One region of the Cellvibrio japonicus Ueda107 genome, then DNA from elsewhere that is predicted to be linked to it. Evidence: predicted binding sites of a transcription regulator. Region 1 holds the regulator's gene; each other region holds the start of a gene.

What was found. Region 1 encodes LexA, which represses DNA repair genes until DNA is damaged. Its sites were predicted from a motif close to ACTGTNTNTANANACAGT; they were not measured.
Region 2: a site for LexA is predicted at 1,809-1,826, ahead of ruvC (crossover junction endodeoxyribonuclease RuvC). Genes of this name have one in related genera too.
Region 3: a site for LexA is predicted at 2,696-2,713, ahead of CJA_RS13890 (DNA polymerase II). Genes of this name have one in related genera too.

What each region holds. Positions count from the first base shown of each region.
Region 1 is NC_010995.1:1,955,933-1,960,218, forward strand. Features, by position in the region: gene CJA_RS08265 (hypothetical protein) at 1-969, shown strand, start outside; gene CJA_RS08270 (hypothetical protein) at 1,038-1,304, shown strand; gene CJA_RS08275 (cell division inhibitor SulA) at 1,417-1,824, opposite strand; gene lexA (transcriptional repressor LexA) at 1,817-2,419, opposite strand; gene CJA_RS08285 (DUF2845 domain-containing protein) at 2,525-2,887, opposite strand; gene CJA_RS08290 (SDR family oxidoreductase) at 2,998-3,828, opposite strand; gene fliS (flagellar export chaperone FliS) at 3,964-4,286, shown strand, end outside.
Region 2 is NC_010995.1:1,208,317-1,212,602, reverse strand. Features, by position in the region: gene ruvB (Holliday junction branch migration DNA helicase RuvB) at 1-594, opposite strand, end outside; gene ruvA (Holliday junction branch migration protein RuvA) at 646-1,263, opposite strand; gene ruvC (crossover junction endodeoxyribonuclease RuvC) at 1,286-1,807, opposite strand; gene CJA_RS05045 (YebC/PmpR family DNA-binding transcriptional regulator) at 1,914-2,657, opposite strand; gene aspS (aspartate--tRNA ligase) at 2,759-4,286, opposite strand, start outside.
Region 3 is NC_010995.1:3,382,678-3,386,963, forward strand. Features, by position in the region: gene CJA_RS13885 (SMI1/KNR4 family protein) at 1-56, opposite strand, end outside; gene CJA_RS13890 (DNA polymerase II) at 271-2,667, opposite strand; gene CJA_RS13895 (extracellular xylan exo-alpha-(1->2)-glucuronosidase) at 2,818-4,286, opposite strand, start outside.

The sequences.
Region 1 (4,286 bases):
TTGGGTGAATCACACTCACTGACGTTATTGAAAGTGCTTGATCCTTTTGCTGAGGAGGTATTGGGGGATCTTTATTTCGAGCTGCATGAGACCAAGCAGGAAGTCTATATCGTGACCCGTGTCGACCCACAGGCGTGGCCTGATGGTGTCGGTGAGATATTCATGGGGTTTTCCAGTGAAAAGCGCAATCAGTATCCCTCTCGTGAGGCATTTGTACAGGCATACCTTGCCGTAGTTGATGAGTATCGCCAATTGCGTCAGCAGCTTGATGCGGCGATGGATGGTATTGGGCTTCCGGAACACCATGCGCGGCTTTCACCGGTGGAGATCTATGCCCATAAACAGCAAGCCATTGCCGATCTGGCAAACATGCCGCCGCTCATTGAGAAGGAAACATTACTGCGTCAGCAGATGAACCAATTTATTGCCCGTCGTCCCTTGCGGGTTGGGGATGTCGTCAAGGTTCCGTGTTTGACACCACACTCACTGCAGCATGGTATCCAGGTTGTAGAGTTTCAGACTCCGGTCTATGAACGCAAAATCCTGAGTTTTGGGCAAAAAGTCATGACCCAGGTGCATTGGGATACCCATGAGGCTATGGCTATTGCCAATCTTGATGAGCCACGCCTGGATGGATTGGTTGCTATTCATGCCGGTCAATCTTTCCTGTTGGAGTTGATTGCGGATTTTGATGAATTTCGTGTTGAACGCCTGGGGTGCAGGAGTGAGTGTTCCCTTGATCTTGCCCCAAGCGATGGTTTGTTATTGATGTTGATTCATGGCGAGGCAAGTTATATTCAAGGTACTTCCCGGCAATTGGACAATACAGGATCTGCTATTGGCCTGACACCGGGAAGTGCTTGGTTATTGTCAGCTATCACGGGGCCGTTGGTGCTTCGGTTAAAGCCAGGGGCGTTGGTTCTGGCGGCAATATCTTCTTCCCAACCTTGGTTGGACTTGCCGAATTAACTCTTTGGGCTTTACCTCGGGGGTTAGGGTGTTAGAATGCCGCCCCGATTTGCGCCTGCGCTGGAGATATCATGTCTTTATATGAGATTGTTGAGCTGACCAATGGCGATGTAGCCCTGCAGCGCGCAGATGATGAGGGCCATGAGCCTCTTGTCGTGATTCGTTTTTCCGAAGAGTCTTTGGCTTTTCTGGGGGAAGCCAAGTTTAATGTAGCTAAAGCCATGATTGAGGCGGGCATGGATGCGGCGGGTGAGTTAGCGGATGAACAGGCAGAAGCCATGTTCGATGACGCAACAAATGAACCCGATGAACAGGAAAAGTTGATGCTTCATTAAACCTTGCTGTTGGTAGTTGATAGCAGGGCTTTTGTCTCCCTGGCCCTTGAATAGCCTACTGCTTCCCTCCGGCCTGAATCTGCCACCTCTGAACTTTATTAATCATCCTGCGCTAGCGTAACCTCAACAGTAAACCTTGGCTGTTGCCGCGATAGGCTGCCTGTTCCAGTTGCAGCAAGTCTTTATCGGCAAGTTTTCCCGGGCTGGCAATCACTGTGTGGCTGGTTCCGGCAGCCAGGGCCTCCCAGGCAATCCAGCGCGCACTCTCACCATCCTGGGCATGGATAAATCGCAGCACCCTGGTGTTGACGCCGTAGGTTTCAAGCAGGTCACGGCTAATCGGGTGAGGGCTGATCCAGGTAACCCAACGCTCCTGTTGACTGTTGCTCAGAAACGCGATCATAGGCAGTATGAGTGCCAATTGTTCAATTGAGTCGTTGGCAAGTACCAGCTCGGTAACGCCGGAGTGGCCGGCTTGGGCGCTGCTACCCGTTGTGGTGAATGTGGCGGCACTAGTCACGGCGAATCACTCCTACGCTTAGGCCTTCGATACTGAACTCTTGATCGCGCATATCGACATGAATGACCTTAAAGTCCGGGTTTTCAGGCCACAACTCGACTTGTGCCTGATTACCCTGGCGTTTGAAGCGCTTGACGGTAACCTCCTCACCAATACGTGCAACAACAATTTGCCCATTGCGTACCTGGTCGGTGCGATGTACTGCGAGCAGGTCTCCGTCAAGAATGCCTGCGTCTTTCATGCTCATCCCATGAACACGTAAAAAATAATCGGCGCTGGGAGAAAAAAAGCTATTGGGGATATTGCAGTAGTCTTCAATATGCTCCTGCGCCAATATGGGATTGCCAGCAGCAACACGACCGACAATGGGAATACCACTTTGACTTTCGGTCAGGCGTATACCGCGCGATGCCCCCGGCATAATTTCAATAGCGCCTTTACGGGCAAGGGCCTTGATGTGTTCTTCCGCTGCGTTGGCTGATTTAAAACCGAGAATCCGTGCAATCTCTGCCCTTGTTGGCGGATAACCGGTTTCTTCGGTGTACTGTTTAATCAGTTGTAGTACCTGTTCCTGGCGCGAGGTGAGGTTGTACATAGCGACTCCGGGTTCTGTGTATTTATACAGTTATTGTGATTATATACAGTATTGCTGAAGGCGCAAGCCCCAGGTTTGAACCAAGGCTTGGATATGGGAAAAATCTCAGTCGACGCGGTCGCCACGCTCGATCCGGCGCAACCGGCCCTCGGTAAAGTAAAGGTGCTGGATGAATTTGCCTTTACCGGGTTCGTAGGTCCAGATATCGACATCCTGGCAGGACTGGATTGCAATATTGTTTTGTATGTTGTTATCGCCCTGTTGTGTAGCCTGTATTTGCAGATTGGTTGTCATGGGTGCGCAATAGTGGTCGGTAAATACAGGATCGCCGCATTTGGCAATGACTTCAGCCTTGGTATCACCGGTTTGGGTGACTTTGGTACCGCAGCGCAGGGTGTCCGCCTGGCAGCCCAGGCTTATGCTAATTAAGGCAAGGGGTAACAGTGGGTAAAGCGACGTGCGCAGCATGGGAGCTCCTTGGATCCGGGGATTGAAAAGGATTTACACCTGTTTTACTGAATCACCTATGAACCTGAACGTTTCTGATCAAACATGGGGACTAATCACGCGAAGGATTTCTAGTTACCCATGGCCTTGACCAATCGATCCAGCCAGCGTGACGGCAGAACGCGCTTCATAAAGCCTACCAGATAAGTCGGAAAGGTCACGTAATAGCGTACCTGGGGGCGCGGTGATTCCAACGCGTGGAGCAGGCGTTTGTATACAGCTTCGGGGCCGAGGGTAAATGGAGTTGTGGTCTCTTGTTTGGCCAGGCGCTCTATGGCTTTTTGATAGGTTTGGTGGTGTCGGCTTTGCTCCATATTAATGTTGTCATTCAGGGCCTTGAGGGCATTGTGTCGAAATTGGCTGCGGATCGGCCCGGGTTCTATCAAGCTGATATGGACACCACTCCCCATCAGTTCCAGGCGCAAGGTGTCGGTAATCCCTTCAATAGCATATTTGCTGGCGTTATAGGCGCCGCGCAAGGGCATAGCGGCAATACCCAATACAGAGCTGTTTTGAATGATTCGCCCGTTGCCCTGCTTGAGCATGACGGGCAATAACAGGTTGGTCAATTCCACCCAACCAAAGACATTGGTTTCGAATTGCCGGCGTAAGCTGTCGCGTGATAAATCTTCAATGGCTCCTGGCTGTCCGTAAGCGCCGTTATTAAATAGGGCAAAGAGGTTGCCACCCGTTAATGTCAATGTTTCCTGTACAGCAGAGTGGATGGAGCTTGAATCATTAAGATCCAGGTGTACCGATAAAAAACCTTCGCTACGTAAACGCTCTACATCATGTAATTGGCGGCAGCTGGCAATAACCTGGTAACCACGGGCGCGAAGCTGTTGTGCCGCGTAATAACCAATGCCGGTAGAGCATCCCGTCATCAAAATGGATTTGTGCATTTTTATAACCTTCGTGCATTAAAGATTTTCGTGTTGGCGCCGCTAGTATAAAGCAGGCGCGTCAGTTGATTTGTTTGGTTATTGACAGCGCGTATATCCAGACCAGGGTCTTAGCGATTGATTTATGGGTGCTTTATGAATTCATTCTCTGCTATTCAGCATTACGCCAGCGTTAAGGTGCATTCAGGGGTAGATGCTGCTTCTCCTCACCGCTTGATCCAGATGTTATTCGAAGGTGCCCTGGAACGTATTGCCCAGGCTAAGGGGGCTATGCAACAAAACCAATTGGCGCGCAAGGGCGAGCTTCTGGGGAAGGCGATCAATATTGTTGGGGGATTGCAGGGTAGCCTGAATGATCGTGAAGGTGGCGATCTGGCAGCCAATCTGGATTCCCTTTATGACTATGTCATCCGCCGTCTAACCCAGGCCAACTACGAAAACAATCCGGATTACCTGGA
Region 2 (4,286 bases), 750 kb from region 1:
AGCCGCAGAGCGTGCCACTATATGGGTCAGGTCCTTTACGTTGTAAAACTCCAGGCGCTGTACTATCCCGAACCGATCGCGCAGGGGGGATGTTAGCAAACCCGCTCGCGTAGTGGCTCCCACCAATGTAAAGGGTGGTAAATCCAGTTTGATCGAACGGGCAGCCGGCCCCTCGCCGATCATGATATCCAGTTGGAAATCCTCCATGGCGGGATACAGGATTTCCTCCACAACCGGGCTGAGTCGATGAATCTCATCGATAAATAACACATCGCCCGCTTCAAGGTTGGTCAGCATTGCGGCCAAATCACCGGCTTTTTCCAGCACAGGCCCCGATGTACTCTTGAGCGATACCCCCATTTCGTTGGCGATGATATTGGCCAGGGTAGTCTTGCCCAAACCGGGTGGACCAAACACCAGGGTGTGATCCAGCGCTTCACGCCGCTTTTTAGCCGCACAGATAAAAATTTCCATCTGCTCACGCACTGCAGGTTGGCCTACATAATCCGCCAGTACCTTGGGGCGCACGGCGCGATCCAGTTGGTCTTCGCGTTCTTTGGCAGTGGGTGCAATTAAGCGATCAGTTTCAATCATGATAAAGCCCGGGCATCTTGCGTTGAAAAAACTGAATTTCGGCTGAATGGTTTATACACCGGCAAGGCTTCGCAGAGCGATGCGGATAAGTTCTTCACTGCGCGCCTCAGGTTTCTGCTTGGCAGCGGATGCCACCATTTTAGCGGCATCCACCGGCTTGTAGCCGAGTGCAATCAGCGCGCTTTCCGCTTCGGCATAGATATCGTTATCACTGGCAATCGCCTGAATTTCACCATGAGCAAGCATATCGCCCTGGGGCAAATCCCAGTTTTTAAGGCGATCACGCAGTTCAATAACCAAGCGCTCCGCCGTTTTCTGGCCAATCCCCGGCACCCTGGTGAGCGCCTTAATATTGTTATCGCGCACACAGCGGGCAATATCATCCGATTCCATCCCGGACAAAATCGCAACGGCCAGCTTGGGGCCTACACCATTCACCTTGATCAGGGTGCGGAATAAAGACCTGTCGCGCTGTTCAGCAAAACCAAATAATTGGTGCAGGTTTTCTGTAATGGAGAGGTGCGTGTGTAGCACAACTTCGTGACCCAGTGAAGGTAAACGATAGAAGGTGGTCATGGGCGCCTGGAGTTCGTAGCCGACACCATTGACGTCCAGCAATAAATAAGGAGGTTGCTTTTCGATGAGGATGCCTTTCAAGCGACCGATCATACCTGGACCTGTGAAAATAAAATTAGATGATACGACCGCGACGGAAGCTGCTTGAGCCGGCCATACGAATGAGGTGTTGCTGGGTATTTGCATGGCAGAGCGCGACAGCCAGGGCATCTGCAGCATCTTCCTGCGGCGCCGCTGGCAGCCGCAGCAGGGTTTTTACCATGTGCTGCACCTGCAACTTATCGGCAGCACCATTGCCCACCACCGACTGTTTAACCTTGCGCGCTTCGTATTCTGATACCGGCAGATTCTGCGCCGCAGCCGCCACTATAGCTGCCCCGCGCGCCTGGCCAAGCTTTAGTGCCGAGGCCGCGTTCTTGGCCATAAATACTTGTTCGATAGCCATTTCCTGGGGCGTGTAACGCTCGATAATCTGGGTAAGGGAATCAAAGATGACTTTTAGTCGCACCGGCAGCTCATCATCATCGCGCATACGAATCACGCCACTGGTGACATATTCAGATTTGCCGCCAAGCAGGTTGATAATACCGAATCCGGTCTTACGGGAGCCAGGATCTATGCCAAGGATAAGCGCCATAGTTGTATCTATATACAGTATCGATGATGGCAGTGTTGCACGATGCCGGCCACATGACAAGGCTGCCAATGCGATAAGTGCACCGGCAGTTTTGGTTAAGCGAGGATTATCCCAATTGCTCCATGATGTCTTCCGGGATATCGGCGTTGGTGTAGACGTTTTGTACGTCATCCAGGTCTTCCAGGGCGTCGATCAGGCTGATGATTTTTTCCGCCGCGTCTTTATCCAGTGATACGGTGACAGAGGGAACCATGGCGAAATCGGCAGAGATGGGCTTAAAGCCGGCCGCTATAATGGCATCTTTTACCGCGAAGAAATCTTCAAATGCGGTCATGACATCGGCGGAGCCATCCGAATTGATGACCACATCATCGGCACCCGCATCCAGCGCCGCTTCCATCAACGCATCTTCATTAAATCCCGGCTCAAAGCTGATTTGGCCCTTGCGGGTAAACAGGTAGGAAACCGAGCCGTTGGTGCCCAGGTTACCGCCGCGCTTGTCGAAGGCGTGGCGCACATCACCCACGGTGCGGTTGCGGTTATCGGTCATGCACTCCACGATAAAGGCCACGCCGTTTACGCCGTAACCCTCGTAGGTGAGTTCCTCGTAGGATTCACTTTCCGCTGTGCCCGCTCCGCGGGCAATAGCGCGCTCAACCACATCTTTTTTCAGGTTATTGAGGTAGGCTTTTTCCACCGCGGCGCGCAGGCGCGGATTGTCATCGGGGTTGGCACCGTTTTTGGCCGCCACGCTTAGCTCGCGGATGATTTTGGTAAAAACCTTGGTGCGCTTGGCGTCCTGGCGCGCCTTGCGATGCTTCATGTTCGCCCATTTGGAATGTCCGGCCATTTAGCGACTCCACTCAATCTCTTTATATCGTCAATAAAATCAACTCAAAAGCCCTGTAAAAAAAAGGTGGGCAATTGCCCACCCTTTTAACCAGCGACTATTTACATACCGTATTCAGGGGCATCGGCTGCGGGCTGCTCTTTCTTCTGGTTGCGCAGGCGAATGTGCAGTTCGCGCAGTTGCAGCTCATCCACGGTACCCGGTGCGTCGGTCATCACACAGGCGGCACTCTGGGTTTTGGGGAAGGCGATGACATCGCGGATGGAGCTGGCACCCACCATCAGCATCACCAGGCGGTCGAGACCAAAGGCCAGGCCGCCGTGTGGTGGCGCACCGTAGCTGAGGGCATCGAGCAGGAAGCCAAACTTTTCACGCTGCTCTTCCGGGCTGATTCCCAGGATTTTAAACACCGCCTGCTGCATTGCCGGTGAGTGAATACGCACCGAGCCACCGCCCAATTCCACGCCGTTGAGCACCAGGTCGTAAGCGCGCGACAGGGCCGCTCCCGGGTTAGCCACCAATTCTTCGGGGGTACAACTGGGCGAGGTGAAGGGGTGGTGAATGGAAGTCCAGCCGCCTTTGTCGTCCTCTTCAAACATGGGGAAGTCCACCACCCACAGCGGCGCCCATTGGGCGGTGTAGAGGTTGAGATCGGCACCCAGCTTGCAACGCAAGGCGCCCAGAGCTTCGGTAACGACTTTGTGTTTGTCGGCGCCGAAGAAAATCAGGTCGCCATTGTCAGCGCCCACACGCTCCAGAATAGCGGCGCGCACCGGTACCGGCAGGTTTTTCACGATAGGCGATTGCAGGCCCTCTTCCAGGTCTGACTTGTCATTGACCTTGATATACGCCAAACCCTTCGCACCGTAGATACCCACGAACTTGGTGTAGTCATCGATTTGCTTGCGCGTTAGTTTTTCGTTGCCGCCAGGTACCTTCAGTGCGGTAACTCGGGCCTTGGGATCATTGGCCGGACCGGCAAACACTTTGAAATCCACGTCGGTAACCAGGTCTTTAATATCGACCAGCTCCAGTGGAATGCGCATATCCGGCTTGTCTGAACCGTACTTGGCGATCGCTTCGCTGAACGGCATGTGGCGAATTTCTTCAAACTCAATGTTCATCAAGTCCTTGAACAGCTCGCGGAACATACCCTCAGTCACAGCCATAATCTGATCCTGGCTCATGAAGGAGGTTTCAATATCGATCTGGGTAAATTCCGGCTGGCGGTCGGCGCGCAGGTCTTCATCGCGGAAGCACTTGGCGATCTGGTAGTAGCGGTCGTAGCCGGCCACCATCAGCAATTGCTTAAACAACTGGGGCGACTGCGGCAGGGCAAAGAATTTGCCGTCGTGGGTGCGCGAGGGCACCAGGTAGTCGCGCGCGCCTTCGGGGGTAGCGCGGGTGAGGATCGGGGTTTCCACATCGAGGAAACCGTGGCGATCCAGGTAATTGCGAATAGCACTGGTCACCTTGCCGCGGAAGCGCAGGTTGTTCTGCATCTCGGTGCGGCGCAGGTCGAGGAAGCGGTATTTGAGGCGCACGTCCTCGCCCACATTGGCGTAGGAGTCCAGTGGGAAGGGAATGGTTTGCGCTTCGTTGAGGATGGTGAGCGCGGTTCCGTACACC
Region 3 (4,286 bases), 1.4 Mb from region 1:
AGGGGGACGGGGACGGGTTCGTTATATTCGCGCAATAGCTCGATAACGTCTTCCATCGGGCAACCTGTTTGTGGATAAGGGAAGTGGACTATAGCCCGAAGCTTTACCAGGGCACAACCATCCCTCGCCGCACCGACCCGAACCAGGGGAGCCACTAGAAACCATCTCGAAAATCAGCCAGCGAGACTCAGGCAAGGCGAAACGGCAGCGAGGAGCGGAGCTGGCTTTTCAATGCGGCACCAGGCCGTTGGATGATTTTCGAGATGGTTTCTAGCGGCTTGCCGGCATGTCCGCACCGAACAGGGATAGCTGGTGATCGACCAATTCGTTCAGGGATTTATTGAGGAAATGCAGGATACTATCCGCCACGGGGGTGAGCTGCTTGTCGATATAGTGCTGGTAATCCACCGGACTTTGGCGCAACGACCAATCCACCTCATAAGTGCCCAAGGGCTCGGGGCCATTGATGGTCATGACATAGCTGATCCAATCCCCGCGCCGCAGGCGCTCCCCGGTCCACTGCACATATTTGCGCGCAGCCTGTACATGGGGCGGGACATTTTTCTGGTATTCGTGCAACTGGCGCCGCAGCCGCTTGCGGTAAATCAGGTCATCATCGCGCTCGCCCGCCAGTACAGCCGTCGTCGCAGTGCGCACGTACTCGACATAGTCTTCACCATCAAATACCTTGCGGTATAAATCGGCCTGGAACTGTTTGGCCAGCTGGGTCCAATCTGTGCGCACATTTTCCAGGCCTTTAAAAATCATTTCGCGCTGGCCGTTGACATCAATTAAACCGGCGTAGCGTTTTTTAGTGCCCAGCTCAGAGCCGCGTATGGTCGGCATCAGGAAACGCAAATAATGGGTTTCGTATTGGATTTCCAGCGCACTGTTTAGTTGATAGTCCTGTTGCAGGGTTTCCTGCCACCAGGCATTCAGTTCGCGCGCCAGGCGCACGCCTATGCTGTTGCATTGCTGTGGTGATTTGGGCGCATGCCCAAGGCAATTATTTTCCAGCCAGACAAAGAGCGAATCCGTATCGCCATAAATAACCGTGTATCCCTGTTGTTCAATCCAGTCGCGACTGCGCTGGATAATGTCATGGCCGCGCAGGGTAATAGAGCTGGAAATACGCGGATCAAAAAAACGGCATCCGGTTGAGCCCAGGACGCCATAGAAGGAATTCATAATAATTTTGATGGCGTAGGACAGGGGTTCGTTGCGATGTTGCTTGGCGCGATCGCGCGCAGCCGATAATTGTTCAATTAACTGCGGCAGTATATGCCCTTCCCTGGCAAAGCTGGCGCCATTAAAACCCGGGGCGGTGTGCGCCTCATCCAATTGCTGATGCTGGGCAATCCAGAACGCACAGGGGTCAACCAGGAAACTGCGCATAATGCTGGGATACAGGCTTTTAAAATCCAGCACCAGCACATTGTCGTAAATACCCGGGCGCGAACTCATGACATAACCACCCGGGCTAAAAACATCCGACTCCAGCTCGCCCAGATTGGGAGCGATATAGCCGCGCCGATGCAGGCGCGGTAAATACAAATACTCAAAGGCCGCCACTGAGCCGCCAACGCGATCGAGCAATAACCCGGTGAGCTGGCTGCGCTCCATGGCAAATTCGAGCAGGTGCTGCGAGGTGAAAATGGACCAGGCCAATTCACAGTCGCGCAGGTTATATTGCGCCAAAGCCAGTTTGTCATTGTGGAACAGGTGTGTAATATCGCCACCGCGATCACTGCCGCTGAGCAGTTTGCCTTCGCCTAACAACTCCTCTGCCACATGTTGCAGTGCATAGGTTTCAAAGCGCGGATTGGCCGCCTTGAGCAGGTCAATGCCATCCAGGGCAACACGCCCCGGAATTACCACAAAACTGCGCCCGCCATCGCCCTCTTCATGGCGCCAATGGATCGACTGCCCGGCTCGCCCCAGTCGCAGGGATATGTTCAAACGCTGACACAATTTTTCCAGTACCAGCAAATCGAATTGCACCAGATTCCAGCCAATGACAATATCCGGATCAAGTTGCTCGATACATACAAAAAATGCCTCAAGGCAAGTCCTTTCATCGCTACAAAAACGCACACTTTCTGTGTCTTGTCCCTCACCAACCATCAAGACTATTTTGGCCTGCTCGCACCAGATACCGATGGAATAGAGTTGCGTTGCATCCATGGAGGTTTCTATATCCAGTGACAGCATACGCAATGCAGGCCGCCATAGGGGCTCACTTACCGGCACCAGGCGCGGATTGATGAGGGGGGAGCGAGTGTCAGTGCTTTCCAGGTCGGCCGCAGCGGTAATGAAGCGCTCCATCAAATAGCGCTCAGTGGGACGGATATCACTTTCCCAATAGCAGATCCTGGCCTGGTCCAGCAGTGTCTGTGCATCGCGCGCCAGGCGATGCTGCTTGAAATAGAGTGCACAAACCCATTGGTTGCGAAAGGTTTTCAGCTCCACATCCGCCATGCGCCAATCGCGCAGGCCGCGCAATAACGCCGATATTTGTGCTGCCTGTTCACGTGCAATAAAAAAAACGACCTCCTGGCCGGTAACCTGGGTCCAGCAGGGGCCATTATCGGTCGCCCACCAGAAATCCAGCACGACACCTTCGCGGGTATCGCGCCATTGACGGGTGAGTAAAAAAGCCTGGGGCATGGTGGAATCAGGTCATCATCTGGCCAAAACTGTATAAGTAACCAGTATATCGCCTGCGCCTGCGAAACCCAACGGAAAAAACACCGGGGCTCCGGCTTTGCCATCACGGCAAGGGGGAGCCCCGCGCAACCAGTGGAGAGAATATGGGGATTATTTCAACACGCGACTGGAGCTTGCCGGATGCCAGGGTTCGGGCACGTACGTAGTACGCGCCAGCATTTTGTAATATTCCAGGTCGTGTTCCGGTTGCTCATAGTTGGCAGGAATGGGTCTACCGGCTACCGATTGGAAATAGAGCACACAGGAGTTCCGCCAGCGAACAGCCTCGCGCTCCTGCACCTGTAATAAGGCTTTGACCTGGGCAAAACGCGCTGCATCCACATAAGCCTCTTGCTGGTCCCAGGTGCGCTGCATGGCGCGAACCTGTTCAACACCTTGATAATATTTATGCACCAATTCTTGCCACAGGTTGCGACCGGATTGCATGCGGTGATCCCAACTCAGGTGATGGAACCACAGGATTAAATCCTCAGGTACGCTATTAAGATCGCCCCAGGCCTTGGCGATAGGCTCGGGATATTGTGCCAGGGCATTGGAGCCGGTTTTGGTGCGATTGAATCCTATGCCGGTTTTACTGGCGCGATGGTAATAAACCGCCGTCCAGTCTGCGCGCGGTAAGTCATCCGTCCAGGGCGCCGGGCCATAGTGATCGCCCTGTGAGTACAAATGCGTCAACCCAAGTGGTGAACGATAGTTAACCCCGGCCTCGCGCGACACCAGCATCATTTGTTTTACCGGTTCAATAAATGCCGGCTGGTTGCTGAAGGTCATACGCAACCATTCATCGGCAGCGGTGGCAGCACTGATCTGGTGATCCCAGGCCATGCGCCCGAACGCATACCAGCTGGATTGCACAAAGGGATGCCCGGTCCAGTTGCGGTCTGTGCCCGGATTAATCACACCGGCCATACCGGTATGGCGGGTTTTAAACACCTTGCCTTCGAGGATATTGCCAATGGTAGAACCCTCACCCCGGGCATGGGTTTCTGTTTTCAGGGATTCTTCAAACAAGGGCCCTTGATAGGCCAGGTGTGTCGCAAACCCGAAATATTCCTGGGTAATTTGGAACTCCATCATCATATTGGTGCGCGACATACCGGCAAACAATGCCGAGAAGGGTTCACGCGGCTGGAAATCAATCGGGCCATTTTTAATTTGCAGGATAACGTTATCGGCAAACTTGCCATCCAACGGCATAAATTCGTCATAGGCACCGCGGAAACGATCTTCAATATCCGGGTGATACACAAAGGCGCGCCAGAAAACCACACCGCCGAACGGCTTCAGTGCGGCAGCGAGCATGTTGGCACCCTCGGCATGGTCGCGGCCATATCCCTGTGGGCCGGGTTGCCCTTCAGAATCAGCCTTCACCAGGAAACCGCCAAAATCGGGGATATAGGAATAAATTTTTTGGGCGCGGGTTTTCCACCACTGCTGTACACGCGGGTCTAATGGATCCGCCGTATCCACGTCGCCAAACGCGCGCGGTGAATTGAAATTAATGGATAAATACATCTTGATGCCGTATGGGCGGAACGCATCGGCGAGTGCTGCGATTT